2 regions of the Sphingobium rhizovicinum genome follow, and region 1 is predicted to be linked to the other one. Evidence: riboswitches for the same ligand, from Rfam matches in the RefSeq annotation. Region 1 holds a riboswitch; the other holds the start of a gene.

Region 1 (15,185 bases):
TCAAGGTGTGGGTTGCAGGGTGCAGCAATGGCGAGGAACTATATTCCCTTTCCATCCTGTTTCGCGAGGAGGGGCTGGACCAGCGCACGCTTTTCTATGCGACGGACATCAACCCGAAAGCCCTGAAAGCGGCGGAAGCGGGCGTCTATCCGTTGAGCGAGATCCGCAAATTCACCGAGAATCATCAGAAATCGGGCGCGCGCAATTCCCTGTCGGATTATTATACCGCCGATTATGGCCGGGCGGTGTTCGACAAGAGCCTGCGGGCGCAGGTCGTTTTTTCCGACCATAGTCTGGTGACGGACGCGGTCTTTGCGGAAATGCATCTGATCTCCTGCCGCAACGTCCTCATCTATTTTGACCGGCCATTGCAGGACAGGGCGCTGGGCCTGTTTCGCGGATCGCTGGCGCGCAAGGGCTTTCTGGGGCTGGGATCGAAGGAAAGCCTGCGCTTTTCCGCCCATGCCGACGCCTTTGCCGACTATGTGCAGGAAGAAAAAATCTATCAGAGGCGCGACGCATGAGCGCGAACCCGGTCGAAGTGGCCCCGATCGAAGCGGTGGCGATCGGCGCGTCTGCCGGCGCGGTGCAGGCGCTGCTGCACATTCTGCCCGCCTTGCCGGCCGACACGCCTGTACCGATCCTGATCGTCGTTCATGTTCCGCCCGATCGCAGCAATGCGCTGGTGACATTGTTTCAGGATCGCTGCCGGCTGCGCGTCAAGGAAGCGGAGGACAAGGAGGCGATTGCCCATGGCACCGTCTATTTCGCTCCGTCGGACTATCATCTGCTGGTCGAGGCGGAACGGACATTGGCGCTGTCATCGGACGAGCCGGTAAACCATAGCCGCCCGGCGATCGACGTGCTGCTGGAAACCGCCGCCGACGCCTTTGGCCCGGCGCTGACGGCGATCATCATGACCGGCGCCAATCATGATGGGGCGGATGGGGTGCGCGCGGTGGCGGCGGCCGGCGGCGTCGTCATCGTCGAAGATCCGGCAACGGCGCAGGTTCCGACCATGCCCACGGCAGCCCTTGCCGCCTGCCCGAGCGCGCGCGTCATGCCGCTTAACGACATTCTCGCCTATCTTGTGGGATTGAAAACCCGATGACCAGTGAAGCGTCTCCCGTTCAATTTCTTCTGGTCGATGATCTGGAGGAAAATCTGCTTGCGCTGGAAGCGCTGCTCCAGCGAGACGGCCTCCAATGCCTCAAGGCGCGGTCCGGCGAGGAGGCGCTGGAACTGTTGCTGGTGCATGACGTCGCGCTGGCGCTGCTGGATGTCCAGATGCCGGGGATGAATGGCTTTGAACTGGCCGAGTTCATGCGGGGCAATGAGCGGGCGCGCCATATTCCGATCATATTTCTGACGGCGGGCAGCGCTGACTTGCAGCGCCGCTTCCGTGGTTATGAAGCGGGGGCGGTCGATTTCATCCAGAAGCCGATCGAGGCCGACATTCTTCGTTCGAAAGCCAATGTCTTTTTCGACCTGTTCGAACAGCGGCGTCAGATCATGGCGCAGCGCGATGAACTGGCGACGCTGGCGAAGGCGTTGCAGGGCGCGGACCGGCGCAAGAATGAATTTCTGGCGATACTGGGCCATGAACTGCGCAATCCGATCATGGCGCTGGGCGCGGGGCTGCATCTGCTGGAACGGCGGGAAGGGACGGATGCGGGCCGCTCCATTCGCGGCCAGATGGACCGCCATGTCCGCCATGTCTCCCGTCTGGTGGAGGATCTGCTCGACATCGCCCGCATAGATCAGGGCAAAATCTCGCTTAGCAAGGAAAGGATCATGCTTCAGGACGCCCTGACCTTTGCGGTCGAGGCGAGCCAGCCTTCCATTGATGCTGCCGGCCATAGATTGACGGTGGATATGCCCGACGCGCCGGTCTGGATGGGGGCGGACTATACGCGCATCGCCCAGATCATCAGCAACCTGCTCAACAATGCCGCCAAATATACCCCACCCGGAGGAGAAATCGGGCTGACCGTCCTCGCCCGTGGCGACTGGATCGAGGTTGAAGTGGCCGACAACGGCATTGGTATCCCGGCCGATATGCAGGCAAGGATTTTCGATTTGTTCGCGCAGGTGCGGTCGAAAAGCCATGGCGCGCAGGAAGGGCTGGGCATTGGCCTGGCGCTGGTCAAGCAACTCGTCGAATTGCATGGCGGCGATATTCGGCTGAAAGCCAGCACGCCGGGATCGGGCAGCATATTTGCCGTCAGATTTCCCATGCTGGTCAATTGCTAAGCCAGCGAGCCGAACCTGCGCTGCCCGGGTGTTTCGCCGGCCCGATAATTAGGACTTTCCAGCTCTCCGCTCACAGACTAGAGCAGCCACTCCCCGGGGGGCCGCTGACGCGCGGCTGAGAGGTGGCTGGCAGGCCACGACCCGCTGAACCTGATCCGGCTGATACCGGCGTAGGGAGGGCGAGGCGGCACGTCGCCAATCCCTCTGCATGGAGTGGATGTGAGACGATGACGATTGCCGTGAATTTTGTCGGTCGGGCCGCGCTGGCGAGCGCCATGCTGTTCGCAACGTCCGCCGTGATGGCTGCCGAAGGAGAAGATGCGGATCGCGCGACCATTCAGGTCACGGGCCACCCCGATCCCGAAGGTCTGTTGCCCGATCAGACAGCGCCCAAGGCGGTCAGCGCGATCGCCGAAGCCTTCATCAGCAAGCAGGCCCCGACGCTCAACGCCTTCCAACTGGTCAATCTGTTGCCCGGCGCGAATGTCTCGTCCAGCGATCCCTACGGCCTGTCCGCGACGTCGAGCCTGACGCTGCGCGGTCTGGGCCAGGACCAGATCGGCGTATTGCTGGAAGGGGCGCCGCAAAATGACATAGGCTATTATTATGCCTATCCCTCGCAATTCGCCGATGCCGAAAATGTGCGCCAGATCGCGCTGGCGCAGGGGGCGGCGGACATTGATGCGCCGGTTGTCGCAGCGGTGGGCGGTACGCTGTCGCTGACGCTGGATGATCCCAAGGCGGATATGGCGGCGCTGGTCAATCTGTCGGTGGGTTCCTATGACCAGCGGCGCGCTTTCCTGCGGTTCGACACGGGCGAGATTGGCAGCAGTGGCCTGAAGGCGTTCATTTCCTATTCCAACAACCGTGCGGACAACTGGCGCGGGGCGGGATATGACAAGCGCCAGCATATCGATGCGAAATTGCTGCACGAATGGGGCGAAGGCAATCGCGCCAGTCTGGCCGTTTCCTACAATGATGCGATCACGTCGACCTATCCCAGCCCGACCATGGCGGACTGGCAGGCGAGCGGGCGCGGCTTCAACTTCACGGACCGCTACAGCGATGGCGACACCAGCTATTGGCGCCTGTATCGCGCACCGTTCCGCAATCTCTATTTCGCCGCGCCGGTGCATATCCAACTGAGCGACAGTCTGACGTTCGACAGCAGCGCCTATCTTCAGATGGGGCATGGCAATTCGCCCTATGGCACGCAACTGACCACGACCGGCAATTATCTGGGCACGGAGGAACTGACACAGCCGATCGCGCTGCCCGGCGCGGTGGATGGCCTGGCGACGGTGCTGGGCAACTGGACCGGGAAGCAAAGGCGTGTCGGCGATGTCAGCAAGCTGACCTTGCAGGCGGGCCGGCACAAGATCACGGCCGGTCTCTGGTTCGATTATGGCACGGATCGCGTGACGCAAAGCTATACGTCGATCGGGGCTGACGGGCGGCCGGTCGATGCATGGGGCTATCAGGACAAGGCGATCCGCACGGCGGACGGGCGTCTGCTCGCTTATGAAAATCAGCGCACTGTTACCGTGACCAAGGGATTTTTCCTGGCGGACAGCATTACGGTGACGCCGCGTCTGGGTGTCGATGTCGGGTTCAAGGGCGTCAGCCTGCTGCGCAACGGCCGCAACTATCTGCCGGGACCGCAGTCGAAGGTGCATGTCGACAGCTTCGCCGCCTTGCCGCGCGCGGCCATTCATTATCAACTGGACGAGCGGCAGCAGCTGTTCGCCAATATCACGACGAATTTTCGCACGCCCAACGAGTTTTCGCTCTATAATAGCTATTATGGCGGCGAATTGGTGTCCCAGGGGACGGGTGCGCTCAAGAATGAATATAGCCTGTCGCAAGAACTGGGATACCGCTATATTGGACCTAATCTATCCTTCTCGCTGACAGCTTTCCACTATCGGTTCCGCAATCGTCAGGTGGCGACGGTGATCAACAGCGGCGGCGCTCTGGTCAATTCGACGATAAATGGCGGGAGCCAGAGCAGCTACGGGCTGGATGGCGAGATCGACTATCGCCCGGCCAAGGGGTTCAGCCTCTATGCTTCGGGCGAATATCTGCACAGCCGGCTGAACGATGATCTGTCGGTGGGCGGCGACCTGTTGCCGACGAAGGGCAAGCAGGCGGTCAGCAGTCCGCGCTTTCAGTTCGCCGTTGGAAGCACCTATGATGATGGCCGCCTGTTCGGAAGTTCCGCGCTCAAATATGTCGGTCGCCAATATGCGACCTTCATGAATGATGAGAGCATCAAGGGCTATGCCACGCTGGATCTGGCGATCGGCCTGCATCTGGCCGGGCTGATCGACGCGCAGCGCATGGATGTGCGCCTGAACGCGATCAATGTCACCAATCCGCGCGTCCTGTCCGGCGTGTCAGCGATCAGCAGCAATGCGCAGGATGTGATCGGCCGGAACGGCACGGTGATCGCCGGGTCTGCCCCCAGCTATTATATTGGCAGCGGTCGCGCCTTCGTGGCGACCCTGTCGCGGGCCTTCTGAACTTGAGCGGCGGGCATCTGGTGCATGGCATGGGGATGGCGCTGGAGGCGCCGACTTGGCCCGCCATCACCCATGCCGAGGTGGAGCATGTCCTGACGCGCTTTCCGGGGGCGGGACGGCTGATCCGCCTCAACTGGCACTCGCCGCGTCCCTTCTCTGCGGCGGCGCTGATCGACACCGATCAGGGCGCCTATTTCCTGAAACGGCATCATGATCGCCTCCGCACCCCTGCGGCGCTGGCGGAAGAACATGGCTATATGGCCCATGTCCGGGCGGCCGGATTGTCCGTGCCGGACATCGTGAAGGCGGCGAACGGAAGCGGGGCCATCGCGCTGGGAGAATGGACCTATGAACTGCATCGCGACGCGCCGGGCATCGACCTGTATCGCGATCGCCAGTCCTGGACGCCGTTTCTGACGGCCGGCCATGCCCGCGAAGCCGGCGTAGCGCTGGCGCGACTGCATCGGGCCGCGCAGGATTTCCCGGCCCCCGCGCGCGCCGATCATCCGCTGATCGCCAGTTTCACCATCCTGCCTGCCGCCGATCCGCTGATCGCTGCGGACGCCTATGTCGCTGCCCGGCCGGCACTGGGCCGATGGCTGGAGGACAAGCCCTGGCGGCAGGAACTGGCGCGGCTGTTCGCAGCGTTGGGTGCGGGCCTGTATGACCGACTGGCGGGACAGGCTTCGCTGTGGACCCATGGCGACTGGCATCCATCCAATCTCCTCTGGACGGAGGATGGCAGGGTCAGCACGGTCATCGACTTCGGCCTTGCGACGCGGACCTGCGCGCTGCACGATCTGGCCATAGCGATCGAGCGGACCGCATTCCGCTGGCTGGACCTGGGGCAGGATGAGGCGATTGGCGACGTCGATGCGGCTATGGCGATCGTGGCTGGCTATTGCGACATATTGCCGCTGGATCATGCGGACATGGACGCGTTGTGGCGCCTGCTGCCGCTGGTTCATGTGGAATTTGCCCTGTCGGAAATCGACTATTTCGCCGGTATCGTGGGCGATCCCGATCAGGCCCGGATTGCCTGGCAGGATTATCTGATCGGGCATGCGCAATGGTTCCTGTCGCGCGCCGGGCAGGATTTCCTGCGGCGGTTTGCAGACAAGGCGATGGCCTGATGTCCATGCTGGAAATCATCGCGGTCGCTGTCAGCTTTCTGGGCATCTGGCTGACGGCAAGGCGGCGCATGCTGAGCTGGCCGGTCAATATGCTGGCCTGCATGCTCTATTTCCGGATTTTCCTCGACGTGCGCCTCTATGCCGACATGCTGTTGCAGGCGCTGTTCGGCGTTGCGATCCTCTATGGCTGGTTCCAGTGGGCGCGGGGCCGGGAGAAGACGGGAGAGGTCGTCATAGCGCCTTTGCCGCCGGTGCGGGCCGCCGCAAGCCTGACGATCGGTGCGGTCGGCGCGATTGCCATTGGCTGGGTCATGCACCGCTACACCGATGCGGCGCTGCCCTGGATGGATGCCGCACTCAGCAGTTTCAGCCTGGTCGCCCAATATTGGACCGCGCGCCGTCATGCCGCCAGCTGGCTGCTCTGGATCGTGGTGGACATCATTTATGTCGGCATGTTCGCGTTCAAGCATTTGTGGCTGACAGCCGGACTTTATGCGGCGATGATCCTGCTGGCGGTCATGGGTTACAGGCGATGGCGCAATGCGCGGCGCGATCAACTGGCTCGCGGCGGCTCGGGCGGCTGATGGAGTAAGGGCGGAATTTTCTTGCCGACATCCCGCTGGCCTTTTTAGCGTGGCGGGCGATGAAAATGGAGAAGATCGGACTGCCGCTCGCGCGGCGCATTGCCCTTGCGGCGCAGGGCTTTGGCGCCCGCCGCCCCGACGCGCCCGGCCTCGGCCATTTGCGCCGGACGCTGGATCATGTACAGTTGCATCAGATCGATAGCGTGAACGTGCTGACGCGGGCGCATTATCTGCCGGCCTTTTCCCGTCTGGGCGCCTATGATCGCGGCGATCTCGACCGGCTTGCATGGGGCGCGCGGCGGCAGCGGCGTCTCTTCGAATATTGGGCGCATGAGGCTTCGCTTCTGCCCTTTGCCCTACAGCCTCTGCTGCGCTGGCGAATGGAGAGCGCGGATCGCGGCGAAAGCGGCTGGAGCGGGATGCGCCTGTTTGCGACCGAGCGCCGGGCCGAAGCCATGGCCCTGCTGGCGCGGATCCGTGCGGAGGGGCCGATGGCGACATCGGACTTTGAATCGCACAAGGGACAATCGGGCTGGTGGGAATGGAGCGACACCAAGCGCGCATTGGAGTGGCTCTTTTGGGCCGGCCATATCACGACGGCAACGCGGCGCGGCAGTTTCGAACGCGTATATGATGTGCCCGAACATGTTCTGCCATCCGATGTGCTGGCGCTGCCGACGCCTGACGAGGCCGATGCGCATCGGGCGCTGATCGAGCGGGCGGCGCGCGCCCATGGCATTGCGACCGAAAAGGAGCTGCGCGATTATTTCCGTCAGTCGCCCGCACAGGCGCGGCCGGCGATCGATGAACTGGCGCGGCAGGGCGTCCTTATTCCCGTCGCCGTGGAGGGATGGCGGCACGCCTGGCTGCACCGGGACGCGAGGCAGCCCCGCCGCATCGATGCGCGGGCGTTGCTGGCGCCGTTCGATCCGCTCATCTGGGAGCGCGACCGGACCGAAAGGCTGTTCGGATTTCGCTATCGCATCGAAATATATGTGCCCGCCGAAAAGCGGACCCATGGCTATTATGTGCTGCCATTCCTGCTGGGGGACCGCCTTGTCGCGCGGGTCGACCTGAAGGCGGACCGGACGGCGTCCGCGCTGATGGTCCGATCGGTGCATCTGGAGTCGGATGCGCCTATGGACGCTCGCGACGCCCTGTCCGAGGAACTGCATGTCATGGCCGGATGGCTGGGCCTGTCCTCGGTCAACATGCGGTAGATCCGGCCCCCTGATCCCGACGCCATTATCATATTGCGAATGCATCGCAATATGATAATGGCCGGTCATGTCATCCAATGCCGCTGCCCTGTCGGATATGCTGATTCTGGAGCGTGCTTCTATCATCCGGCGTCTTGTGCGGATTGTGGGGAGCGAACCGGCGGCCGAGGATGTGGCGCAGAGCCTGTATCTGCGCGTGCAGCGGATCGACGATAGCATCGCGATCGTGAACAAGCGTTCCTTTCTGTTCAGGCTGGCGTCCAATCTGGCGATCGACCATGTCCGGGCCGAAGGCACGCGAGCCAGGATACAGGCGGAGGCGGAGGCCTTTTTATGGGCCGATTTCGCGCAACCCGGTCCCGAAGAGATTGTGGCGGCCGAAGCGGAGTTGCAGCAGGTGCTGACTGCTGCGCGGACTTTGCCCGAGCCCACGCGCAGCATCTTTCGCATGCACCGCTTTGATGGCTTGCGGCAAAGTGACGTTGCGGCAAAGCTGGGGGTATCGGTGACGACGATCGAAAAGCATGTTCGCCGCGCGCTCGACATATTGCGGGCCGCACGGGACAGGACATAGGGACAGGGGATAGTTGCGATTTTTTGCCAGGGCGGGTTAGGGCGCGCCGGTCGACAAACGTCTCAAAGGCGATAGCGCCGTGGGACCGGGCCGAGGGGAAGCGCCGATGAACAGCAGAGATGTCGATGCGTCGATCGGCGAAGCGGCCGCCCAATGGGTGGTCCGGCTGGCGTCCGGCGAGATGGACGCGGCGGAGATGGCGCGGTTCAAGGACTGGCATGGCCAGTCCGATGCACATCGCGACGCCTTCAATCGGGAACGGCGGTTGTGGCAGAGCCTGGACGGCCAGCGGGCGGCCTTTGCCAGCGCTACGCCTGCGCCCCGGCGCAGGGGGCGGCGCTGGGCTGCGGTGGCGCGGCCCCTTGTTCGGCCTCGTGTCTGGCTGGCGGCCGGGGCGGTGGCGGCGACTTTGGCCTTTCTGGCGCCGGGCATGATGGTCCGCCTGCGGGCCGATGAAATGGCGGGCAGGGGTGAGGTGCGCACGGTCGCGCTGGCGGATGGATCGACGGCGATGCTGGATAGCGATGCGGCCATCGCCATCCATTATGACGGGCAGGAACGGCGCATCGACCTGTTGCAGGGTAAGGCCTGGTTCGATGTGAAACATGGCGATCGCCGGCCATTCCGGGTGGCGGCATCGGGCGGGGTGACGCAGGATATAGGCACCGCCTTCGAGGTCGATCGGGGCGCGGCGGGCGTCGACGTGAATGTGACGCAGGGGGCGGTGCGCGTGCGAGGGACCGCTTCGGGACCGGGCATGCTGTTGGGCATGGCGGAGCGGGCGCATTATGGCGATGACGGGGCGCTTGTGCGGCTGAAGCCCGGCATGATCAGCAGCATGGCGGCCTGGCGTCGCGGGTTGATCGTGCTGGATGGCCGGTCGGTGGCGGAGGCCATTGCCGAGATTGGGCGCTATCGGCCCGGTTATACGCTGACTCTTGCCGACCTGTCGGCCGCGCCGCGGATCAGCGGTATCTTTCGCATCGATGCGCCGGATGAGGCGCTGCGCAGCGTGGCGCAGATGGCGGGCTTGCAGGTCATGACCCTGCCAGGCGAGATGATGGTGCTGCGCCGCTGAGCCGGCAAAAACACACGCTGCCTGAAAAAATTTTGCGAAGGGGTTAGGGCGAGCCGATCCGCATCCGTCTTAGGACGACTTTTTGCTAATGCGATCATTGTGCAACAAGCGTCGGGCGTGGCATGGTGCAGCGCCTTGGAGCGAATGGGGTTTGGCATGGCCAGCGCGGCACGACATGGAATTTTGACCGGAGCCGCCTTGCGCGCGCTCCTTATGGCTAGCAGCGCCGGGCTATCGATCGCGGCGGTCGCGACGCCCGCTTTTGCGCAGGCGGCGCCGGCCGCGCGCAGCTTTCAGGTTGGCGCGCAGCCGTTGTTGAGCGCGATGCTGCAATTTACCGAGCAGTCGGGCATTCAGGTCGGCTATTCGGCATCGATCGGGGCCGGCATCCAGTCGCCGGGCGTATCGGGCAAGCTGGCGCCGACGCAGGCGCTGTCGCGGCTGCTGTCCGGCACGGGCCTGACCTATCGCTTTACCGGCCCCAACACGGTCACGCTGGAGCAGGGCGGCAATAGCGGCGGGGCGGATGCTCAGGGGGCTGGCGCTGCGGCTGCGACGGGGCAGGGCGGCGGCGAGACGGCATCGCGGCCAGTGGCGCTGGGGTCCGTGCGGGTCGAGGCGGATGCGATCGAGGTGCCCACCAATCTCGATCGCAATGCGGCTGGCAAGTCGCCGCTGCTGACGACCAGCACCGGCGCCGAGACGCTGCGCGGGCGGATGGTCGACAGCATCACCGACTATGCCCGTCGTGTCGACGCGGGGGTCAATTTCAACAGCAATAATTTCAGCATCAATATTCGCGGTCTGGATTCCAACCGCGTGCTGACGACGCTGGACGGCATTCGCCTGCCCTGGCTGTCCGACGGCGCGCGCGGCGTGCAGGGTGGCGTGGCTTCCTTCGACTTTAATTCGCTGTCGGTCATCGATGTGGTGAAGAGCAGCGACGCCAGCTATTTCGGGCAGGGCGCGCTGGGTGGTGTGTTCGCCGCCCGTACGCTGGACCCCGAAGACCTGCTGGTCGACGGCAAGACGCAGGCGGCGCTGGGCAAGGCGACCTATGACAGCGCGAGCGACAGCATCTACCTTAATCAGGCGGCGGCTTTCCGCACCGGCAACACGATGGTCCTGATCCAGGGCGGCTATCAAAATGGCCATGAAACCGAAAATCAGGGCAAGACCCAAGGCAGCGGTTCGACCCGGACCGCGCAGAACCCGGCCGATTATGATCAGGAAAATCTGCTGGTCAAAGTGCATCACTATCTGGGCGGCGGGCATCGCATCGGCCTGACCGGCGAAATCTTCAAGCGCAGCTATGACGAAAATACGCTGACCAGCGTGACGTCGACCTATTCCAGCTATGGCACGCTGGAGCAGAACAAGCGCAAGCGGGTGGCCGGCACCTATGACTATACCTCCGAAGGCGACGGCTTCATCCGCGAGGCGCATCTGGTCGGTTACTGGCAGCGGCTGAACCTGCGCACCTATACGCAAGCGACCCGCACGACCGCGCCGGTCGGCCAATATGACCGCGACAGCGATTTGCAGGATGAATCCTATGGCCTGAACGGGTCGATCGTCGCTGCTGCCACGACCGGCGCGCTGGAGCATGCCATCAGCCTGGGCGGCGAAGTCTACGCCACCAAGACCAGCCAATATGCCGCCGGTGTCGATAACTGCACGCCGACGATGTTCAGTTGCAGCTTCTTCCATGTGAACCAGTCCGACATGCCTGATGTCGATGGCACGGACATCGGCCTGTTCGTGCAGGACCGGATCAGCTTTGGCGCGTTTCACCTGACGCCGGGCCTGCGGTTCGATTCCTACCGCCGCACGCCGCAGGAAACCGCGACCTACACCATCAATGCGGCCTATGAAGGCCTGCCGGACAAGTCGCGCGATTCCAAATTCTCGCCCAAGCTGATGGCGGAATGGGATGTCTTGCCGAACCTGACCCTTTATGGCCAATGGTCGCAGGCCTTCCGCGCGCCATCGGCCACGGAACTGTATCTGACCTACGGCGGCCCATCCAGCTATGTCAGCATCGGCAATCCCGACCTGAAGCCGGAAACCAGCAATGGCTATGAAGTCGGGCTGAAATTCGGCGACAAGGACAATGGCGCGAAGATCGCCGTCTACGACAATTACTACCGCAATTTCATCGATTCGATCACGACCACGGCGGCGGCGGTCGGCCTGACCGGCAGCTATCCCTTCGGCGTGTTCCGCTATGTCAACCGCGCGCATGTGCGCATTTATGGCGCGGAAGCGAGCGCCCAATGGTCGCTGACGCCCAACTGGCGGATGTGGGGATCGGTGCACTATGCCCATGGCAAGGATACGGACGAGGACACGTACCTTAACTCCGTCCCGCCACTGCGCGGTATCTTGGGCGTCGGCTATCATCAGGAGCGCTTCGGCGCCGACCTGTCCGCCACCGTCGCCGCCAAGCGCAACAAGGTGGAGAATAGCAGCTCGTCGCTCAACAAGACGCCGGGCTATGGCATTGTCGACTTCACCGGATGGGTGAAGCCGGGCCTGTTCGAGGGGCTGCGGCTTCAGGGCGGCGTCTATAATATCCTCGACAAGACCTATTATAACGCGCTCGACATCCCCGACAGCGGCAGCATCTCGCAGCTTTACTACAGCCAGCCGGGACGCACCTACAAGGCGTCGGTCATCCTGTCCTTCTGACATAGTTTTCAAAGGGGGAAGGGCGGTCCGAGCCGCCCTCCTCCGCCATCAAGGGTAGACTATATGAATTCAGTGCAGCCAGAACAGGGTGAGCCGGGCCGGGCCAAAAGGCTGAAGGCGGCGACCCATGGGACGCATGACCGGCTCGACAGGTCGATCATGGCGGCGGCATCCTTCGCCACGATCGAGGGCTATCGGCGCTTTGCCGAGATCCAATATCATCTGCATCATGCGGTCGCGCCGCTCTATGCCGACGCGCGGTTGCAGGCGCTGTTGCCGGGGCTGGAAGGGCGGCAGCGGCTGGCGCTGATCGCCGCCGACCTTGCAGATGCGGGGAGCGCCATTCCGGCGGTCGATGATGCATCCGGACCGGACGGCGATGTCGCGACGGGCCTTGGCTGGCTCTATGTCGTGGAAGGATCGAATATGGGGGCGGCGCTGCTGCGCAAGGAAGCGGCGAAGATCGGCCTGTCGGACGATTATGGCGCCCGCCACCTTGCCCCCGCCGAGGCAGGACCGGCCGCGCACTGGCGCGCCTTTACCGCGGCGCTGGATGCCGTCGTGCTGGACCCGGAGGAGGAAGCGCGCGTCGTGGCCGGTGCCAATGCTGCCTTCGCCCATGTCCAGGCGCTGGTCGATGACCGCCTTTCTGCTGCTCTTTGAACGAATGGAATTTGCGATGAAGTCCCTGATCACATCCATCCTGCTGGCCACCGCGATCGGCGCGGCTATGCCGGCGCTGGCTGATGGCCCCGTTGCTGCCCCCTCTGCCGCCGCGAAGGCGCAGGCTTTCGAAGCCGACCGGGCGTCGATCCTGGCGATGGCGGGCAATTACAAGGTGAAGTTCGACATGCGCGAAACCACGCCATGGCGCGCCGACTATATGCCGATCCCGGACAAGGTGTCGGGCGGGCATGAAGCGGTGCGGGTGGTGGAGGACAGCGGCCGCCGCATCATCCTGCAACATCTGCTGGTCGTCGATGACGGCAGCGGCAAGCCGATGGTGATCAAACATTGGCGGCAGGACTGGAATTATGAACCCGAAACCGTGCTGGTCTATGCCGGCAAGGGGCGGTGGAAGCTGGATCCGGTGCCTGCTGGCCTGCGCGCGGGGCGCTGGTCGCAGACGGTGTACCAGACCGATGATTCCCCGCGCTATGGCGGATGGGGCCAGTGGACGCAGGAGGGCGGCGTGCGCCGGTGGCGCAGCAGCTGGACGTGGCGTCCGCTTGCCCGCCGCGACGCGGTGCGCCATCCGGCCTATGATCGCTATCTGTCGATCAACCGCCATTCGCCCTCGCCAGCGGGGTGGGTCCACTGGCAGGACAATATCAAGATGGGGCCGGAACCGGGTAGCAGCGGCAAGGACGAGAAGATCGTGCCGTTCGTGCAGGAATCGGTGCTGAATACGTATAGCCGCGACACCGCGTTTAATGCGGCGCCAGCCGATGCCTATTGGTCGGCGACGAAGGACTATTGGGCGGCGATCCGGGCGGGATGGGCCGATGTCATTGTGCGCAATGGCGGCGTGGCCGTGGCCGAGGTGGCCGAAACCGGATCGGCAGCGGCCGAGCGGCTGATGGGTCTGGCCGACGACATAGAGGCAAAGAAGGTGAGCGTCGCGGACGCGAAGAAACGCGGGCTGGCGGTGATCGCTGAGGTTGCCGGGAAGCCCTGATCTTCGATCCTGTCGCCCCCGAATGATGGGGGCGACAGGCCCCGGAAGGACGGTTAAGCCTTCTTCGCCTGCGCTGTCATCCGCCGCGTCGAGGAGCCTGATCGCGGGCCTGCGCGAAGCGGGCGAGGTGCAGGTCGACGTCTCCAAACTGGCGGGAGATTCCATATAGTTTTCGATAGAAATGGCTGATGTTCAGTTCTTCGGTGACGCCAATCCCCCCATGCAGCTGAATTGCCTGTGCGCCGACCTGAAGCCCGCCAGTGGACAGTTGCACCTTTGCCGCCGCCACCGCTGCCGTGCGGGCCTGCGCATCGTCGCCAGCCATGGCGCCCAGCGCGGCGTACAGGAGGGAGCGGGTCATTTCGACCTCGATCAGCATGTCGGCCATGCGATGCTGCAATGCCTGGAAATTGCTGATGGCGGTGCCGAACTGCTTGCGCACCCGCAGATAGTCGCGCGTGGCCCAGAGCGCGGCGTCCATGGCGCCCAGCGCTTCGCCACAGAGCGCGATCAGCCCATGATCCATGGCGTGATCGATCGCCGTCAGCGCCGGAGCGCCTGATGCGAGCAGCACCGCTTCGGCCCCGTCCAGAATAAGGTCGGCAACCCGGCGGTTGTCGAGCGTGCGATAGTCGGTGCGGCTGACGCCCTTTGCGCTCGCCGCGACCAGATAAAGGCCCACGCCGTCGCCGTTGCGAGCGGAGACAAGGAAGCTGCCGGCGCGGGCGGCGCCCTCCACCAACGTCTTCACGCCGGTCAGTCGATCAGCATCCGCCACCGTCTCGACATGCCGCCAGTCGCCGCGGCCGGCCGCTTCCTGCAAGGCGGGCGCGATGATGGTTTCCCCAACGATGAGCGAAGCGATCAGATCGGCCGCCGCCTCACTGTCGAGCGCGGCGAGCAGCTGCGTTGCGATGACGTGCGGGACGAAGGGTTCGGTGACCAGAGCGCGTCCCAGCTCTTCCGCGATCAGCGCATTTTCGATCGCGCCGCCGCCAAAGCCGCCCGCTTCCTCGGACAGGCCGGCGCCCAGCCATCCCAATTCGGCGAACATGGCCCAATGATGGGGAGCAAACCCGCAGTCCGACCGGATGATGCGGAACCGTTCTTCCCAGTCATATTCGCGCTCGACAAAGCGCCGGACGCTGTCCCGCAGGGCATCCTGTTCTGACGTGTAGGTGAAATCCATGATCGTCACAGCTCCAGCACGGTCTTGGCGATCAACGTGCGCTGAATCTCGTTGGCGCCGCCATAGATGGTGGTGGCGCGGCGGAACATCGCCTTGGCGGCGATGCCGATGCCATGATCGGGCACCGGCGGGGTCAGTCCATCCTCGAACATGCGATGTTCACCCTCCGGGTTCAGGCAGATTGCAAGCCCGCGATCGCCCAGCGCCTCGACAGCAAGATCGGCGATGCGCTGCCGCAGTTCGGAGCCGCGCACCTTGACCAG
Region 2 (15,185 bases), on a different contig from region 1:
GCTGATCAGCAGGCCGATGAACATGGCGACACCCACCGACAGGCCGACCAGATGGCCAACGCCGATCAGCGCCATGGAGAAGCTGGTCGACACCGACGTTGCGCCCGCGCCGAACTTGAAGAAGGTGGCGGCTTCCTCCGCAAGGATCTTCGTCTTGGCGACGATCGAGAAGCTGGCGGCGGCCACGGCGCTGGCGACGATGGCGGCCAGGCCGCGCTTATTTTCTTCAAGGCCTTCGCGCGATCCCGCGCCGACCTTCAGCACTTCGGCCGCCGCGACGCCTTCGGGATAGGGCAGGTCGGACCCCGTGACGAGCGCGCGGCGCAGCGGCACCGAATACATCACGCCCAATATGCCGCCGGTAGCGATGGTGAAGGCGGACAGCCAATAGGGGAAGCCCTGCCACCAGCCGATGATGACCAGCCCCGGCAGCACGAAGATGATGGCCGACAGCGTGCCCGCCGCCGACGCGATCGTCTGGACGATGTTGTTTTCCAGGATCGTGCCGGTCGCGAACAGCCGCAGCACCGCCATGGAGATGACCGCCGCAGGAATGGACGTCGCAAAGGTCAGGCCGATCTTCAGGCCCAGATAGACGTTGGCGGCGGTGAAGACGAGGGTGATGAGCGCGCCGAGGATCACCCCGCGCAGCGTCAGTTCGGCCATTGGCTGGCCGCCTGCTTTTTGAGTTGTCACCTTCTCGTCCCCTTGGCTCGCTTGTCTTGATCGGCTGGTAATAATGTTGCTTGAGCGTGGATCAATCGGAAAGTGGATCAGGACGCCTTTTCGGCCGCCGGACGCGGCGGGGCGACATGGTCCAGCCAGTCGTCGACAAGGCCGGTCCAGCGCTGATAGCCGCGCGCATTCATATGCAGCCCGTCCGGGCGAAAGAGCGATGCGTCGGGCAGGCCGTCGCGCGCCAGCAGCACGGTGCCGACATCCAGATAGACGAAGCCGTCCGCTTTTGCGCGACTGGCGACGGCGGCGTTGACCTGCGCCATCTTGGGGCGCAGCGTCCAGCGGATCGGGCTGGGTTTCAGCGACAGAAAGGCGATGGGCGCACGCGGATAGTCGGCGCGCAACTTCTTGAGCAGCGTCACGATGTCGCGCGTGACGGCGTCGGGCGTGGCGCCGGCCGCCAGATCATTTTCGCCGACATAGACGACCACCGATCGCGGCGGCACGGCCGGCAACAGTCGCTTGTAATAATGGAGCACATGCGCCGTCGTCGCGCCGCCAAAGCCGCGATTGACCGTGCCGATGTCATGGAAGCTGCCCGCTATGTCCCACAGGCGGATGCTGGAGCTGCCCAGAAACAATGTGGCGTCGCGCACCGGCGGCCCGGCCGCATTTGCGCGCGCGAACGCGTCTATCTCGTTCGAAAAGGGGAAGACCGGATCGGCGTTGAGCGGCACGACCGGCTGTGCGGGCATCGGCGGCGCAGCCATTGCCGCCCCGACGCCCACCGATACGGCGCAGGCCAGCAATAAGGCCGACGCTGCGCCCAGCCGGATCGGGCGCTTAATGGCGATGGAGCGGGCGCAGGCGATATTTGCCGTCCGCATAGCTGCCGAACATGCCCGTGATGGCGGGGTGATCGACCGGCTCGTCGCTGTCGTCGGCCACCAGATTCTGCTGGCTGACATAGGCGACATAGCTGGACTCGCCATTTTCCGCGAGCAGATGGTAGAAAGGCTGATGCTTGTCGGGCCGCGCCCCTTCGGGAATCGCTTCATACCATTCCTCGCTATTGGCGAAGACCGGATCGATGTCGAACACGACGCCGCGGAAACCGAACATGCGATGCTGCACCACATCGCCGATACTGAAGCGGGCATGGACGATCGGCGGAGCGCTGACGCCAGCGCCGAAAATCTGAATCGTGTCTTTCATTGCACCAATTTAGGGTGGTTATGCGCGTACACAAGAAAAATACCGGAAAGAGCGCTTGGCAAGTGTGAATTCATTCGCTAATGGCCGCCCCTCGACCGGGAATGCAGCGCCTTTACAGCCTGCTGAACCTTCTGCGGAGAGGTGGCAGAGTGGTCGAATGTACCGCACTCGAAATGCGGCGTGCCTTTACGGGTACCGTGGGTTCGAATCCCACCCTCTCCGCCATTTATTTCCCAAATACTTGTTGTTCGCCGGTTTTTTTTGAGCGACCGTCGCTGCGGGGCGTTTCAGCGGCGCAACGGCCCTGCGCACCGCGCGCGCTGCGTTTCTGCATGTCTTTCCATGTCGCGATAGTCAGGCCGGCGCATGCGCGCGCCGTCAGCCCATCCGCTTGAAGATCCAGCCGATGCTCGATCCGCCGGGCAGCGCCTCGCTCGTCACCACCAGTTGCTGCGCGGGGTGGGGGTGGCCATTGGCGTCGACCCACAGGCTGTCCTCGACGCTCAGCACCCCCGCGCCGGTGCGGAACTGCCACAGCGCGCCATTGTCGATGCGCAGCAGCGCGCCCTGATTGTCGGCGGTCAGCGTCGGCTCCACGCCCGGCGCCAGATGGAAACGCAACTGCACCGGCTGCTTGCCCGGCTTGCGCCGCCGCTCCGCCGGGGTCAGCATGTCCTCCCCGCGCACTTCCTTGCCGTCTCCGCTCACCAGCAGCAGGCGACGATGGATATAGCCCAGCCGCCGGACATAGCCGTCATGCGACAGGTCCAGGCGGCTGCCATTGTCGCTTTCCTGCCGGTTCAGCTCGACTTCGGTCACGCCCTTGCCCAGCGTGCCGTCGGGCATCAGGGCGGTGGAGTTGCTGTCGTTCAGGATCAGCGTGCTGTGCGCGGCGGTGGTGCGCAGCCCCTGCGCCAGATCGCCGGGCACCCACGCGCCCTCCAGCGCCGCGCCGCCGCAATTGACGATCAGGCGCATTGGCCCGTCGCTGATCTCGATCGCGCCGGTCGATGCGCAGCCCGCTTCGGCGACGCGCGCCACCGGCGGCGGCGCGGCGTCGATCTGCACCACCGTGCCGCCTGCGCTGATCCGCTGATAACCCCAGTCGCGCGCCTGCCGCAGCGGGCGGGTGCGCACCCGGCTGGCCATCACGACCGCGTCGACCATCTGCGGCGGGATCGCGCCCGCGCCCTGCCAGTTGCCAAGGCCGCCATCGCCATGGGTCAGCCCCAGCAGCGCGGGCACCGCGCGCGACAGCGCATCGGTCAGGCAGAAGGGCGCCTTTTCGCGCCGCACATCATAAACGGCGCGCAGCATGGACAGCGCCATGATCGCCTCCATCTGCGCCAATGGCGATCGCGATACGATGCCGCCGTCGCCATGGAAACTGCTGTCGATCGCGCGCTTCAGCCCCGCTTCACCAAAGACGCGCCGGGCTTCGCCGCCGGGGATCAGCAGCGCGGCGGCCAGAATGGCGCTCCACGCGACGATGCGCGGCAGGCCCATGGGCGCCTTGTCGGCGCTGCGGTCCAGATGACGGGCGGTGCGCGCAATGCAGTTGAGCACCAGCGATCGATAGACCAGATCGCTCGAAGACAGGATCAGCGGCGCGTGCGCGGTCCAGAATAGCAGCCGCCAGCCGGCATTGTCGGCGCGCCATGCCGGTTCGCTGGGCGTTTCGGCATGCGCCTCCAGCCATTTGCGCATCACCGTTTCGGCGACCGGCGCGCCCTGTTCGCGCGTGGCGCTGCTGGAAAGGTCGCGCAGCCAGCGGAAGCTGTGCAGATAATCGGCAAAGGCGGGGCTGACCGACAGGCGCGCAAAATCGAGCGGCGCGATTTGCTGTTTCTGCCCCCGGAACAGGAAATAGCCCGCACGGATCGCTGCGCCGGCGCGCCCGTCGCCGGGCACTTCGTCATCGGGCACGGCCAGCAGTTTCAGGGGATATTTGCCCTTCAGCTTGCGGCCGTGGATCGGCGTCTTCCAGCTGAGCAGGTAGAAATGATTGGCGATCCGCTGGGTCAGCGACAGGCCCTTGTCATCCGCGACGCGGATGAGCCGCTTGCCCTGCTCTATGCCATCCTCGCCCGGTTCGGGCGGCAGGTCCTGGTCTTTGCGGACGGACATGCGCCGTGGCTCGCTCACCCGCCGCGCAGCTTCCGGATATTGTCGGCATAGGCGTCGGGTCCGCCGCGGAAGGTGGCGGTGCCGGCGACCAGCACGTCGGCGCCCGCCGCGATCGCCTTGGGCGCAGTGGTGAAATCGATGCCGCCATCGACCTGCAAGTGAATGTCGCGGCCGCTCTTGTCGATCATCTTGCGAATGGCTTCGATCTTGCGCAGCTGGTTTTCGATGAAGCTCTGGCCGCCAAAACCGGGGTTGACGCTCATCACCAGGATCAGGTCGACATCATCCATCAGATAATCGAGCATCTTGGCCGGGGTGCCCGGGTTCAGCACCACGCCCGCCTTCACGCCCAGTGACTTGATATGCTGCACGGTGCGGTGAATGTGCGGCCCGGCTTCGGGATGGACGGTGATGATGTCCGCGCCGGCCTGCGCAAAGGCGTCCAGATACAGGTCCACCGGAGAGATCATCAGATGGACGTCGAACGTCTTTTGCGTGTGTGGGCGCAGCGCCTTCACAACATTCGGCCCGATCGTGATGTTGGGCACGAAATGCCCGTCCATGACGTCAATATGCACCCAGTCGCAGCCGGCGGCGTCGATGGCGCGAACCTCCTCGCCCAGACGGGCAAAGTCGGCGGACAGGATGGAGGGCGAGATGAGGATCGGACGTGTCATTGACCGTTCGCCTTAATCACCGCCGGGGCGCAGGGCAACGGACATTTGCCGCCGAGTCGCGATTGTTTGTGGAGGAGGCTCGCGCGGTGCGACATACCCCCTTCCAAACCCTTCAAAGCATGACGAAAATGGTCGGGTCCAGACGGGGGGAGGATGTCGCGCCATGGGGCAGCAACTGCTTGACGCCATGCAATGCAATGACGTCATCTTCGGCGTTCAGGATCGGCGCGGCGATCAGCCGCATGGCGCAGCGCCCGCCGCCATCGGCCTGGTTAATATCGACGTCCAGCGTGAAGCCACGCTTATGCTTGATGGCATAGGCGCGCAGCCGCTCCATCGGCTCGCGCGATTCCGGGGCGTAAAGCGATACAGACAGGGGGCGGGCGACGGGACAATCGCGCTCCAGCCCGAACATGTCATAAACGCCCGCGGTCCAACTCAGCCGATTATCGTCGGTCAGGTCGCAATGCCAGAGGCCAAGGCCCCGTTCGGCCAGCGCGATGTCGCTGCGCGCAATCTCTGCGTCCAGCAGCACCGGGGCCAGATGGGTGCGCAGGTCATAGAGCGGCCAGCTATGATGCAGGGGCAATGGCTCGATCGGACGCACGCGGCACCTTATTCAGACGAAGAGTTTCATCTAACCCCTTCAGGGTTAACGCTTAGTTCGCCGCCTTTGCAAGCCGCGCGATGAAAAAGCCGTCCGCGCCGCCCTGATCGGCCAGCATGTTGGGCAAGGAACGCAGCCAGCCCTGCGCAATGGGCGTCATGCCGGCCGGCAATTCCGCTGCATCGGCCGGCGCGAGCGCGAAATCGGGATGGTCCGCCAGAAAGCGTTCAATCTGCTCTTCGCCTTCGGCCCGCTCCAGCGAACAGGTGGCATAGACGATACGCCCGCCCGGCTTCAGCCATCCTGCCGCGCGCGCCAGCAATTCGCCCTGCAATTCGGCCAGTTCGGCAATCTGGCGCGGGCCGATGCGGTGCAGCACGTCCGGATGGCGGCGATAGATGCCGGTCGCGGTGCAGGGCGCGTCCAGCAGGATCGCGTCGACCGGGCCGTCGGGTTGCCACTGGCGCAGGTCGGCGGCGATCACGTCAGCCGACAGGCCGGTGCGCGCCAGATTTTCGCTCAGCCGCTCCAGCCTTTTCTTCGACTGGTCGACCGACAGGACGCGCCAGCCAGCCGCTGCCAGCTGCATCGTCTTGCCGCCCGGCGCGGCGCACAGGTCCAGCACCGTGCGGCCGTCTCCCGCGCCCAGCAACCGCGCTGCGCAGGACGCCGCAATATCCTGCACCCACCACGCTCCTTCTGCAAAGCCGGGCAGTTCGGGAATGGCCACGCCTTCAGGCAGGCGGACATGACCCGGCGCAAAGGATGCGCCTTGCAATGCCTCTGTCCACTTTGCCGTCTCGCCCGCATCGCGCAGGCTGATGTCGACCGGCGGCCGCACCGCATAGGCGCGCGCCGCCGCCTGCGGCATCGCCTCGCCCCATTGACCGGTCCAGCGCTCCACGACCTCGGCGGGCAAAGTCGGCGGATCGGGCAGCACCGGCTCGCTGCGCGTCACCGTGCCGAACACGCCATGGACCAGCTTGCGCGGCCCGCCATCGACCAGCGGCAGCGCGGTGGCGATCGCCGCATGGGCCGGCGTATCCATCCGCAGCACCTGCGCCAGCGCGATGCGCAGCACCATCCGCGCCTTGGCGTCATCGGGCAATATCTGTTTGGTCGCCCCGTCGATCAGCGCATCCAGATCGGGCAGGTGGCGCAGCACTTCGGCCGCGATCGCATGCACGAGCGCCCGGTCGGCGGCGGGCAGGCCCTGCGCCGCGCCATGCAGCGCCAGCTCCAGCGGATCGCCCCGGCGCAACACCGCGTCCAGCAGGCGCAGCGCGGCGCGGCGCGCGGGAAAGCCGGGCACGTCATCGGCACGGGGAGGGGTAGGGCGGCGATTTTGGGGGCGGGGCATGCGTGGCCCCTACGCGCTTTCGCCCTCAAAGAAAATGGGCGACGCCAAAACCGATGGCCAGGAACAGGGCGATCCAGCTGAAGATGCCGACCCACAAGGCCAGCCAGTCGGACCGGCGCGGCCGGGCGCGCGCGCCCCTGGGCACGGTGCGCAGCGATGTGGGGATGCGTTTGCCGCCAAGCGTTGCGACCGCGATCACCCGGCGGCCCACGCCATGGAAGAAGCGGGCAGTATGCCGGGAAAAGACATGGTCGACGGTCAGGTCAATCACCAGCCCGCCGGCATGACGAATGACCACGCCCGCGACATCGACCACGACTTCGCCGATCTCGTCGACCATCAGCGTCCGTGCGGGTCGAGCGCGCTGCGGCGCTTCGGGCCGGATGGCGGCGACGTGGTTGTCGGCGACAGGGCAGAGGGCGACTGCCATGCCGTGCGCGGCGGCGCGGCGACCGAACCCATATCCGCCGCAATATCCTGCAAAGCGGCGATGCGCTTCTCGGTCGCCGGATGGGTGGAAAACAGCTCGCTCACATGGGCCGGCACGATATAGAGTTGCGCCGCCGCCGGATTGCGCTCCGCCACCGGATTGGGGATCATTTCCGCCCGGCCCGAAATCTTGGCCAGCGCCGACGCCAGCGCATGGGGATTGCCGCTGATTTCCGCGCCCGCGCGATCCGCGCCATATTCGCGGGTGCGGCTGATCGCCATCTGCACGATCATCGCGGCAAAGGGCGCAACGATCACCGCCAGCAGACTGGCGATCATATTGCCATGCCCCTCCCGGTCGTCGCCGCGAAAGAAAAGGCCGAAATTGGCCAGCATCGAAATCGCGCCCGCTATCGTCGCCACCATCGTCATGATCAGCGTGTCGCGATTCTTCACATGGCCCAGTTCATGCGCCATCACGCCGGCCACTTCCTCGCGGCTCAGTATCGCCAGCAGGCCGGTGGTGGCGGCCACGGCGGCGTTTTCCGGGTTGCGCCCGGTGGCGAAGGCGTTGGGCGCATCCTGATCGATGATGTAGACGCGCGGCATCGGCAGCCCGGCGCGCTGCGCCAGTTCGCGCACCAGCCCGTAAAATTCCGGCGCGCTCTGCGCATCCACTTCGCGCGCGTCATGCATGCGCAGCACGATCTTGTCGGCATTCCAAAAGGTGAACAGGTTCATGCCCGCCGCCGCCAGCAGCGCGATCACCGCGCCGCCACTGCCTCCCAGCGTATAGCCCAGCGCCATGAACAGCGCCGTCAGCGCCGCCAGCAACATGGTCGTCTTCATCCCGCTCACTTGCAATGCTCTCCTTTGCGGCCCAGATAGCAGCCTCCAAGCGAATATGGGGGTGCGTGCCGCGCTCCGCAATTGAAAGGCTGCTGTCATGGGAAGTTTCAACGGCAAGCGCCCGGCGCATGTGAAGCCGCCCGCCCATCTGTCCAAAAGCCCGCCCGTGCCCCGCCCCGACCCGATCGACGCGCCTTCGCGCTATCAGGAAGAACTCAGCCCGGTCCGCTATGGCGACTGGGAGCGCAAGGGCATCGCCATCGACTTTTGATTATTTCAAAATGCGCTCTTCCGCGCATTTCCAAATAGCCCCACCATTCGCCGCCGATTTTGCACGGCTGCCGATGGTCCGTGCTGCGGCTGCGGGGAGCGCCGCCCTTCCACTCTGGCCTTTCGCGCCGTTAACTGTGCAGGCTTGGCGCATAAGGGAGATTATGGGTCGTGGGCGTACAATTGGTTTCTGACATGAATGTGAAGGCGGTTTCGGATTATGCGCCGGAGGATGCGGCGCTGCTCTGTTCGGTGGGGCGGCTGGTGTGCGCCTGGACCATGTTGGAACAGAGTTTGGAAACGAAGATTACGATGCTGCGGGAGGCGATGGGCGATGTCCGCACCGTGGGCGCCCGCACCCGGCCGACCATGACCAAGCTGATGACCGAATTGCGGACCATGGTGTCGATGCGCGATCGCCGCAACGCCAGCGCCCTGACCGAAATTTCGGGCATAGAGCGCGACATGCAGCGGATCGATCGCTTCCGCGCGCTCATCATCCAGGGCTTTCAACAGCCCGAACCGGGCGGCTTCACCTGCCGCGACGGACGCAACAATATCCAGCATGTTGCGTTGGAGCAGCTCGAAACCGAGATCGAGGCGTTGGAAACGGTCGCCAATCGCCTTCTTGCGGTCTAAGTCCGCTCGCGGCGCTTGACCTTTTTCGCATGTGCGGCAATCCAAAGCCCGGTCGCGTCAGCGTGAAGGGGAACCCAACTTGACCAAACCGATTCGCAAAGCCGTTTTTCCTGTCGCGGGACTCGGTACGCGCTTCCTGCCCGCCACGAAGGCGGTGCCCAAGGAATTGCTGCCCGTCGTCGATCGTCCGCTGCTGCAATATGCCGTGGACGAAGCGCGCGAAGCAGGCATTGAGCAATTCATCTTCGTCACCGGCCGCGGCAAGGGCGCGATCGAAGATTATTTCGACATGGCGTTCGAATGCGAGACGTTGCAGCGCGAACGCGGCAAGGATCTGTCCGCGCTGGAAGGCACGCGGCTCGATCCGGGCAATGCGGTGTTCCTGCGCCAGCAGGAATCGCTGGGTCTGGGCCACGCCATCTGGTGCGCGCGCGACATTGTCGGCGACGAACCCTTCGCCATCCTGCTGCCCGACGAGTTTATGAAGGGCGCACCGGGCCATGGCTGCATGAAGCAGATGGTCGACGCCTATGAAAAGGTCGGCGGCAATCTGGTCTGTGCGCTCGAAATCCCGATCGAACAGACGCCCAGCTATGGCGTGATCGATCCAGGCGCGCGCGATGGCGCGCTGACGGAGGTGAAGGGCCTGGTCGAAAAGCCCAAGCTCGGCACCGCGCCCTCCAACCTGATCCTGCCCGGCCGCTACATCCTTCAGCCTGAAGTGATGAAGATCCTCGCGACGCAGGAAAAGGGCGCTGGCGGCGAAATCCAGCTGACCGACGCAATGGCCGCGATGATCGGCACGCAGCCTTTCCATGGCGTCACCTTCGATGGCCGCCGCTTCGACTGCGGGTCAAAGGCCGGCTATATCGAAGCCAATCTGGCCCTTTCGCTGGAGCGCGAAGACCTCAAGGATCACATCCGCGCCTTCGCAACGGAAGAACTGGCCCGCTAGAGCGGAACGACATTAGATCAACCCTACCACCTCCGTTCGCTTCGAGCGTAGTCGAGAAGCAGGTAATATAGCGCTAGCGTTTAGCTTCGCTGAACTCGGCTCTGCCTCGTTTCTCGACTACGCTCGAAACGAACGGATCAAAATAAAGTCGTCAGGCTCTATATTGCGGGATCGCCCATCAAAAGGCGATGATCAGCCGGACGATCAGCAGCGCCGCGCCCGACAGGGCGATGGCGCCGCCGATCGCCAGTTCCAGCGGGTGGACGATCTGCCGCACGGGCACGGCGATGGCGCGTTCGATTTTGCTCATGCGCTCACTATAGGAGCTCCACTGCGCCTGTCTCACGCATGTTTCCGGTCAGACTGAACGGCCCGACCGATCAAAAGGGCGGCCTTCCCATCGGAAAGCCGCCCTTTTATCGCTTTACTCTTAATCTCGCCCGTTCGCTTCGAGCAGGTTCGAGCGAAGTCGAGAACCGTCTGTCGAGAAGTCAGTGCGTGCGTTCTCGACAGGCTCGAACGGAACGGAGATAGTCATGGTTCAGCGTTCGATTTCCAGCAGCGCTATTTCCCCTCCAGCCGCTGGCTGAAATAGACCATCTGCATCGCCTGCAACCGCGCGCCCTGTTCGATGTCGGCGTCGCCCGAATGGCCGCCGGCGGTATCCTCATAGAAATGATAGGGGATGCCATAGTCCTTCAGCCGCGCGGCGAATTTGCGGGCATGTTGCGGTCCGACGCGATCATCCTTGGTCGTGGTCCAGATATAGGGCGTGGGGTATTTCACCCCCTTGCGAATGTTCGCATAGGGCGAAATCTTTTCCAGAAACGCCTTTTCCGCCGGCACCGACACGCTGCCATATTCATCGACCCACGAAGCGCCGGCCGCAATCTGTTCATAGCGGATCATGTCCAGCAACGGCACCTGAATGACCACGCCATTCCACAGGTCGGGATGCTGGTTGAACTCCACCCCCATCAACAGCCCGCCATTGGACCCGCCATAAATGCCGAACTTCTTCGGGCTGGACAGTTTGCGCGCGAAAATATCCTGCGCCACCGCCGCGAAATCATCATAGATGATCTGGCGTTTGGTCTTCAGTCCCGCCTCATGCCAGGCCGGGCCAAACTCGCCGCCGCCGCGAATATTGGCCAGTACGAAACTATTGCCTCGCTCCAGCCACAGCTTGCCGGTGATCGCGGCATAGCTGGGCGTCATCGGCACTTCGAACCCGCCATAGGCGGTCATGATCGTCGGCGTGCCGCCGTCGGGCGTCATCCCTTTCTTGTGGACGATGAAATAGGGGATTTTCGTGCCGTCGGTGGACGTCGCCTCAAACTGGTCGACCACCAGCCCCGCCGCATCGAAGCGGGCGGGCATTGCCTTCACCTGCGCCGGCTTCGGATCGGCCGCATCCATCGCCCACAATGTCGTCGGCGCCAGGAAGCCCGCGACCGCCAGATAGGCCTTGTCGTCCTTGTCGCTCGCGCTCGCGATGGAAATGGTCGCATTGTCGGGCAGCGCCACCGGCTTGCTGGTCCAGCCAGCGGTTCCAGGGGTCAGCACCTGCACCCGCCCGCGCACATTGTCATTGATCGACAGGATCACATGGCCCTTGGTCGCCGCCACGCCGTCGATCGACTGGCGCGCATTGGGCGCGAACAGGATTTGCGGCTTCAGGACTTCGCCCGATTGCAGCGCGGCCAAAGGCACGGCGGCCAGCGATCCGCTCGGCACGGTCACGCCGCCGCTTTTCCATTCCTCGCTGGTCTGGATCAGCACCTGCCCGTCGACCATGCCCTGCAACTGGCTCCTGGTCGGCAGCGGCAGCTTCTTCACCGCGCCGTCCGTCACCAGATAGGTTTCGTTGCCGAAGAAGGTGACGCCGCGATAGAGGAAGGCGGCCCGGTTGCCCGACCCGTCGGACAGGATCATCGGGAAGGTGCCGACCTGATCGCTCGCCTCGCCGCGATAAATCTCTTTTGCGGCCGCCAGCGGTTCGCCTCGCTTTAATATCTTCACGACGAAGGGATAGCCCGACTTGGTCATGCTCCCTTCCCCCCAGTCGCGCGCGATCAGGATGCTGTCCTGGTCCAGCCAGCCCTCATTCTGCTTCGACTTGGGGATGTCGAACCCGCCCTTGACGAACTGCCCTGTCTCCAGATCGAACTCGCGCAGCGTCACCGCATCCTCACCCCCGTCGGACAGGTTCAGCAGCGCCAGCCTTTCTTCGGGGTCCAGGATATTGGCGCCCTTCCACACCCATTTCTTGCCTTCGGCCTTCGACAGCGCATCCAGATCCAGCACGGTTGTCCAATGCGGTGCGTCGGACGCATAGTCGGCCGGCGAGGTATAGCGCCAGATGCCCTGCGGATGATCGGCATCGCGCCAGAAATTATAGACCCGGCCATGGATCAGCATCGGCATGGCGATCCGGTCCTTGGCCGATGCGATGGCCAGCGCGTCCTTATAATAGCCCGCATAGCGCGGGTCTTTCTGAAAGGCGTCGACCGTCGCCTTATTCTCCGCTTCCACCCATTGCATCGCGCGCGGGCCGGTCCAGTCTTCCAGCCAGACGAACGGATCGTCGGCGGGTGCAGCGGCGGGGGAGGGCGGCGCACCGGCGCCGGTCAACAGGGCAGCGGAAACCAAGCTCATCATCCTTTTCTTCATGTCCGTCCGATCCCCCATTCCATCATTCGCCCCTTTCGGTAACGCCGCCGCAGCACCGCCCCGGCGACCAGCAGGGGCAGGGCGGCAAGGCAGGCGATCAGCCCCAGCCACACCGGCGACCATCCCATCAGGCTATGCAGGCCAAAGGCCGATGGCGCGATCAGCAACAGCGCGCCGATCGCCAGCAGCCATAATCCCCAACGGCGCGGCCGCACCGCCACCATCCGCATCTCATGCCGCAACGCCTTGCGCCCGGCTCTGGTCGATGGATCGATCCCCTGCATCATCATGGGCAAAGCTAGGGCGCGCCCATCCCCGCCGCAACCCCGGCAGGTCGGGTTTCGGGTCGGGGCTTTTCCTTTGTCGCCGCATCGGTTAAGCAGGACGCACCCCGGGGGACCGTCCGCAGATGGTTGAGAGGTGGCTATGTGGCCACGACCCGTTGAACCTGATCCGGTTGACACCGGCGGAGGGAGGGACGCGCGTCGTGACACATGTTCCGTGACACCATCCGCACTCTCTTTCCGCCTGAAGGAGAGAGAAGAGATGGCAGACGTTCCCGCCCGTACTGAAATGCGCGTTACGACTGGACCTATTCGTGGATCGAAGAAAATCCATGTCGGCCCCCGCCGCGTCGCCATGCGCGAAATCCATCTGGAACCGGGCAGCGGCGAGCCGCCCGTGCGCGTCTATGACACCTCTGGTCCTTATACCGACCCGGACGCCCATATCGACATCATGGCCGGCCTCCAGCAGCTGCGTCGCGACTGGATACGCGAACGCGGCGATGTGGAGGACTATGACGCGCGCGCGATCAAGCCGGAAGATAATGGCCTGAAGGGTCCAGATCGGTCAGGCGGCGTGCAGCCCTTCCCGAACGTGGTGAAACGTCCCCTGCGCGCCAAGCCGGGCATGAACGTCTCCCAGATGCACTATGCCCGCCGCGGCATCATCACCCCGGAAATGGAATATGTGGCGGAACGCGAGAATCTGGGCCGCGCCCGCCTCGCCGAATATGTCCGCGACGGCGAAAGCTTCGGCGCCTCCATCCCCGACTATGTGACGCCCGAATTCGTCCGTGACGAAGTGGCCCGCGGCCGCGCCATCATCCCGTCGAACATCAACCATCCCGAATCCGAGCCGATGGCGATCGGCCGCAATTTCCTGGTGAAGATCAACGCCAATATCGGCAATTCGGCCGTCGCCTCCGACGTCGCCTCCGAAGTCGACAAGCTGGTCTGGTCGATCCGCTGGGGCGCGGACACGGTGATGGACCTGTCCACCGGCCGCAACATTCACGACACCCGCGAATGGATCCTGCGCAACGCGCCCGTGCCGATCGGCACCGTCCCCATCTATCAGGCGCTCGAAAAGGTTGGCGGCATCGCCGAAGACCTGACCTGGGATATTTTCCGCGATACCCTCATCGAACAGGCCGAACAGGGCGTCGACTATTTCACCATCCATGCCGGCGTGCGCCTCGCCTATATCCCGATGGCGGCAAAACGCGTCACCGGCATCGTCTCGCGCGGCGGATCGATCATGGCGAAATGGTGCCTCGCGCACCACAAGGAGAGCTTCCTCTACGAGCATTTCGACGAGATCACGGAGATCATGAAGGCCTATGACATCGCCTACAGCCTCGGCGACGGCCTGCGTCCCGGCTCCATCGCCGACGCCAATGACGAAGCCCAGTTCAGCGAACTCTACACGCTGGGCGAACTCACCCACCGCGCCTGGAAACAGGATGTGCAGGTGATGATCGAGGGGCCGGGCCATGTGCCCATGCACAAGATCAAGGAGAATATGGAAAAGCAGCTGCAAGTCTGCGGCGAAGCGCCTTTCTATACGCTCGGGCCACTCACCACCGACATTGCGCCGGGCTATGACCATATCACCAGCGGCATCGGCGCGGCCCAGATCGGCTGGTATGGCACGGCGATGCTCTGCTACGTCACGCCCAAGGAGCATCTGGGCCTGCCCGACCGCGACGATGTGAAGGTCGGCGTCGTCACCTACAAGCTCGCCGCCCATGCCGCCGACCTTGCCAAGGGCCACCCGGCCGCGCAGCTCCGCGACGATGCGTTGTCACGCGCCCGCTTCGAATTTCGCTGGCGCGACCAGTTCAACCTGTCGCTCGATCCTGACACGGCGGAACTGTATCATGACCAGACCCTGCCGGCCGAAGGCGCCAAGAGCGCCCATTTCTGCTCCATGTGCGGCCCCAAATTCTGCTCGATGAAGATCACCCAAGAGGTGCGCGACTTCGCCGCGAAGAAGAACCAGCCCGCCGACGGCTTCCTGGAAGCCGGCCTGACCGGCGCGGAAGTGGCGCAGGCCAGCAAGGCAGCCGCCTTGAAAGGCATGGAAGAAATGAGCAGGCTCTTCAAACAAACCGGCAGCGAACTTTATATGGGCGCTGGCGGCAGGGAGCATGATTGAGGAAAGTGTATGAGTCGGCCGGAACTCCACACGATTGGTGATAGGATCGCGTGGAGTTACGCCAACCTTGCCAGTGTGCATTCGGCATTGGCGGCAGGACGAACCAAACGCGGAACGACAGACTGGATGATTCGCGCCCGGTTGTTTTCCGGGCTGCGCGATGGCGTCATGCAAATCGGCAGTCTATTCGATGATGAGCGTTTGCAACTTATGGATGCACCGACATGCGTCTATTGTGGATCGGACGAATCATTGTCAGTGGAC

What was found. Region 1 has a riboswitch for thiamine pyrophosphate ahead of ACFOKF_RS19825 (TonB-dependent receptor). Riboswitches for the same ligand answer to the same signal wherever they lie in the genome.
Region 2: another riboswitch for thiamine pyrophosphate. It lies ahead of thiC (phosphomethylpyrimidine synthase ThiC); the one in region 1 lies ahead of ACFOKF_RS19825 (TonB-dependent receptor).

The regions. Positions count from the first base shown of each region.
Region 1 covers NZ_JBHRVU010000005.1:212,131-227,315, forward strand. Annotated here, with positions in the region: gene ACFOKF_RS19810 (CheR family methyltransferase) at 1-524, shown strand, start outside; gene ACFOKF_RS19815 (chemotaxis protein CheB) at 521-1,111, shown strand; gene ACFOKF_RS19820 (hybrid sensor histidine kinase/response regulator) at 1,108-2,253, shown strand; TPP riboswitch at 2,338-2,447, shown strand; gene ACFOKF_RS19825 (TonB-dependent receptor) at 2,481-4,775, shown strand; gene ACFOKF_RS19830 (phosphotransferase enzyme family protein) at 4,772-5,908, shown strand; gene pnuC (nicotinamide riboside transporter PnuC) at 5,908-6,492, shown strand; gene ACFOKF_RS19840 (winged helix-turn-helix domain-containing protein) at 6,558-7,712, shown strand; gene ACFOKF_RS19845 (RNA polymerase sigma factor) at 7,780-8,286, shown strand; gene ACFOKF_RS19850 (FecR family protein) at 8,393-9,364, shown strand; gene ACFOKF_RS19855 (TonB-dependent receptor) at 9,563-12,055, shown strand; gene ACFOKF_RS19860 (biliverdin-producing heme oxygenase) at 12,119-12,718, shown strand; gene ACFOKF_RS19865 (DUF6607 family protein) at 12,735-13,733, shown strand; gene ACFOKF_RS19870 (acyl-CoA dehydrogenase family protein) at 13,810-14,922, opposite strand; gene ACFOKF_RS19875 (acyl-CoA dehydrogenase family protein) at 14,928-15,185, opposite strand, start outside.
Region 2 covers NZ_JBHRVU010000004.1:3,342,202-3,357,386, reverse strand. Annotated here, with positions in the region: gene ACFOKF_RS17695 (OPT family oligopeptide transporter) at 1-666, opposite strand, end outside; gene ACFOKF_RS17690 (GDSL-type esterase/lipase family protein) at 774-1,565, opposite strand; gene hspQ (heat shock protein HspQ) at 1,522-1,893, opposite strand; tRNA gene ACFOKF_RS17680 (tRNA-Ser) at 2,029-2,118, shown strand; gene ACFOKF_RS17675 (heparinase II/III family protein) at 2,272-4,020, opposite strand; gene rpe (ribulose-phosphate 3-epimerase) at 4,035-4,697, opposite strand; gene ACFOKF_RS17665 (diguanylate cyclase) at 4,810-5,304, opposite strand; gene ACFOKF_RS17660 (RsmB/NOP family class I SAM-dependent RNA methyltransferase) at 5,357-6,664, opposite strand; gene ACFOKF_RS17655 (hypothetical protein) at 6,690-7,004, opposite strand; gene htpX (zinc metalloprotease HtpX) at 7,004-7,942, opposite strand; gene ACFOKF_RS17645 (DUF1674 domain-containing protein) at 8,040-8,213, shown strand; gene ACFOKF_RS17640 (hypothetical protein) at 8,408-8,851, shown strand; gene ACFOKF_RS17635 (UTP--glucose-1-phosphate uridylyltransferase) at 8,931-9,806, shown strand; gene ACFOKF_RS17630 (hypothetical protein) at 9,985-10,116, opposite strand; gene ACFOKF_RS17625 (prolyl oligopeptidase family serine peptidase) at 10,371-12,467, opposite strand; gene ACFOKF_RS17620 (hypothetical protein) at 12,476-12,763, opposite strand; TPP riboswitch at 12,862-12,971, shown strand; gene thiC (phosphomethylpyrimidine synthase ThiC) at 13,026-14,921, shown strand; gene ACFOKF_RS17610 (HNH endonuclease) at 14,931-15,185, shown strand, end outside.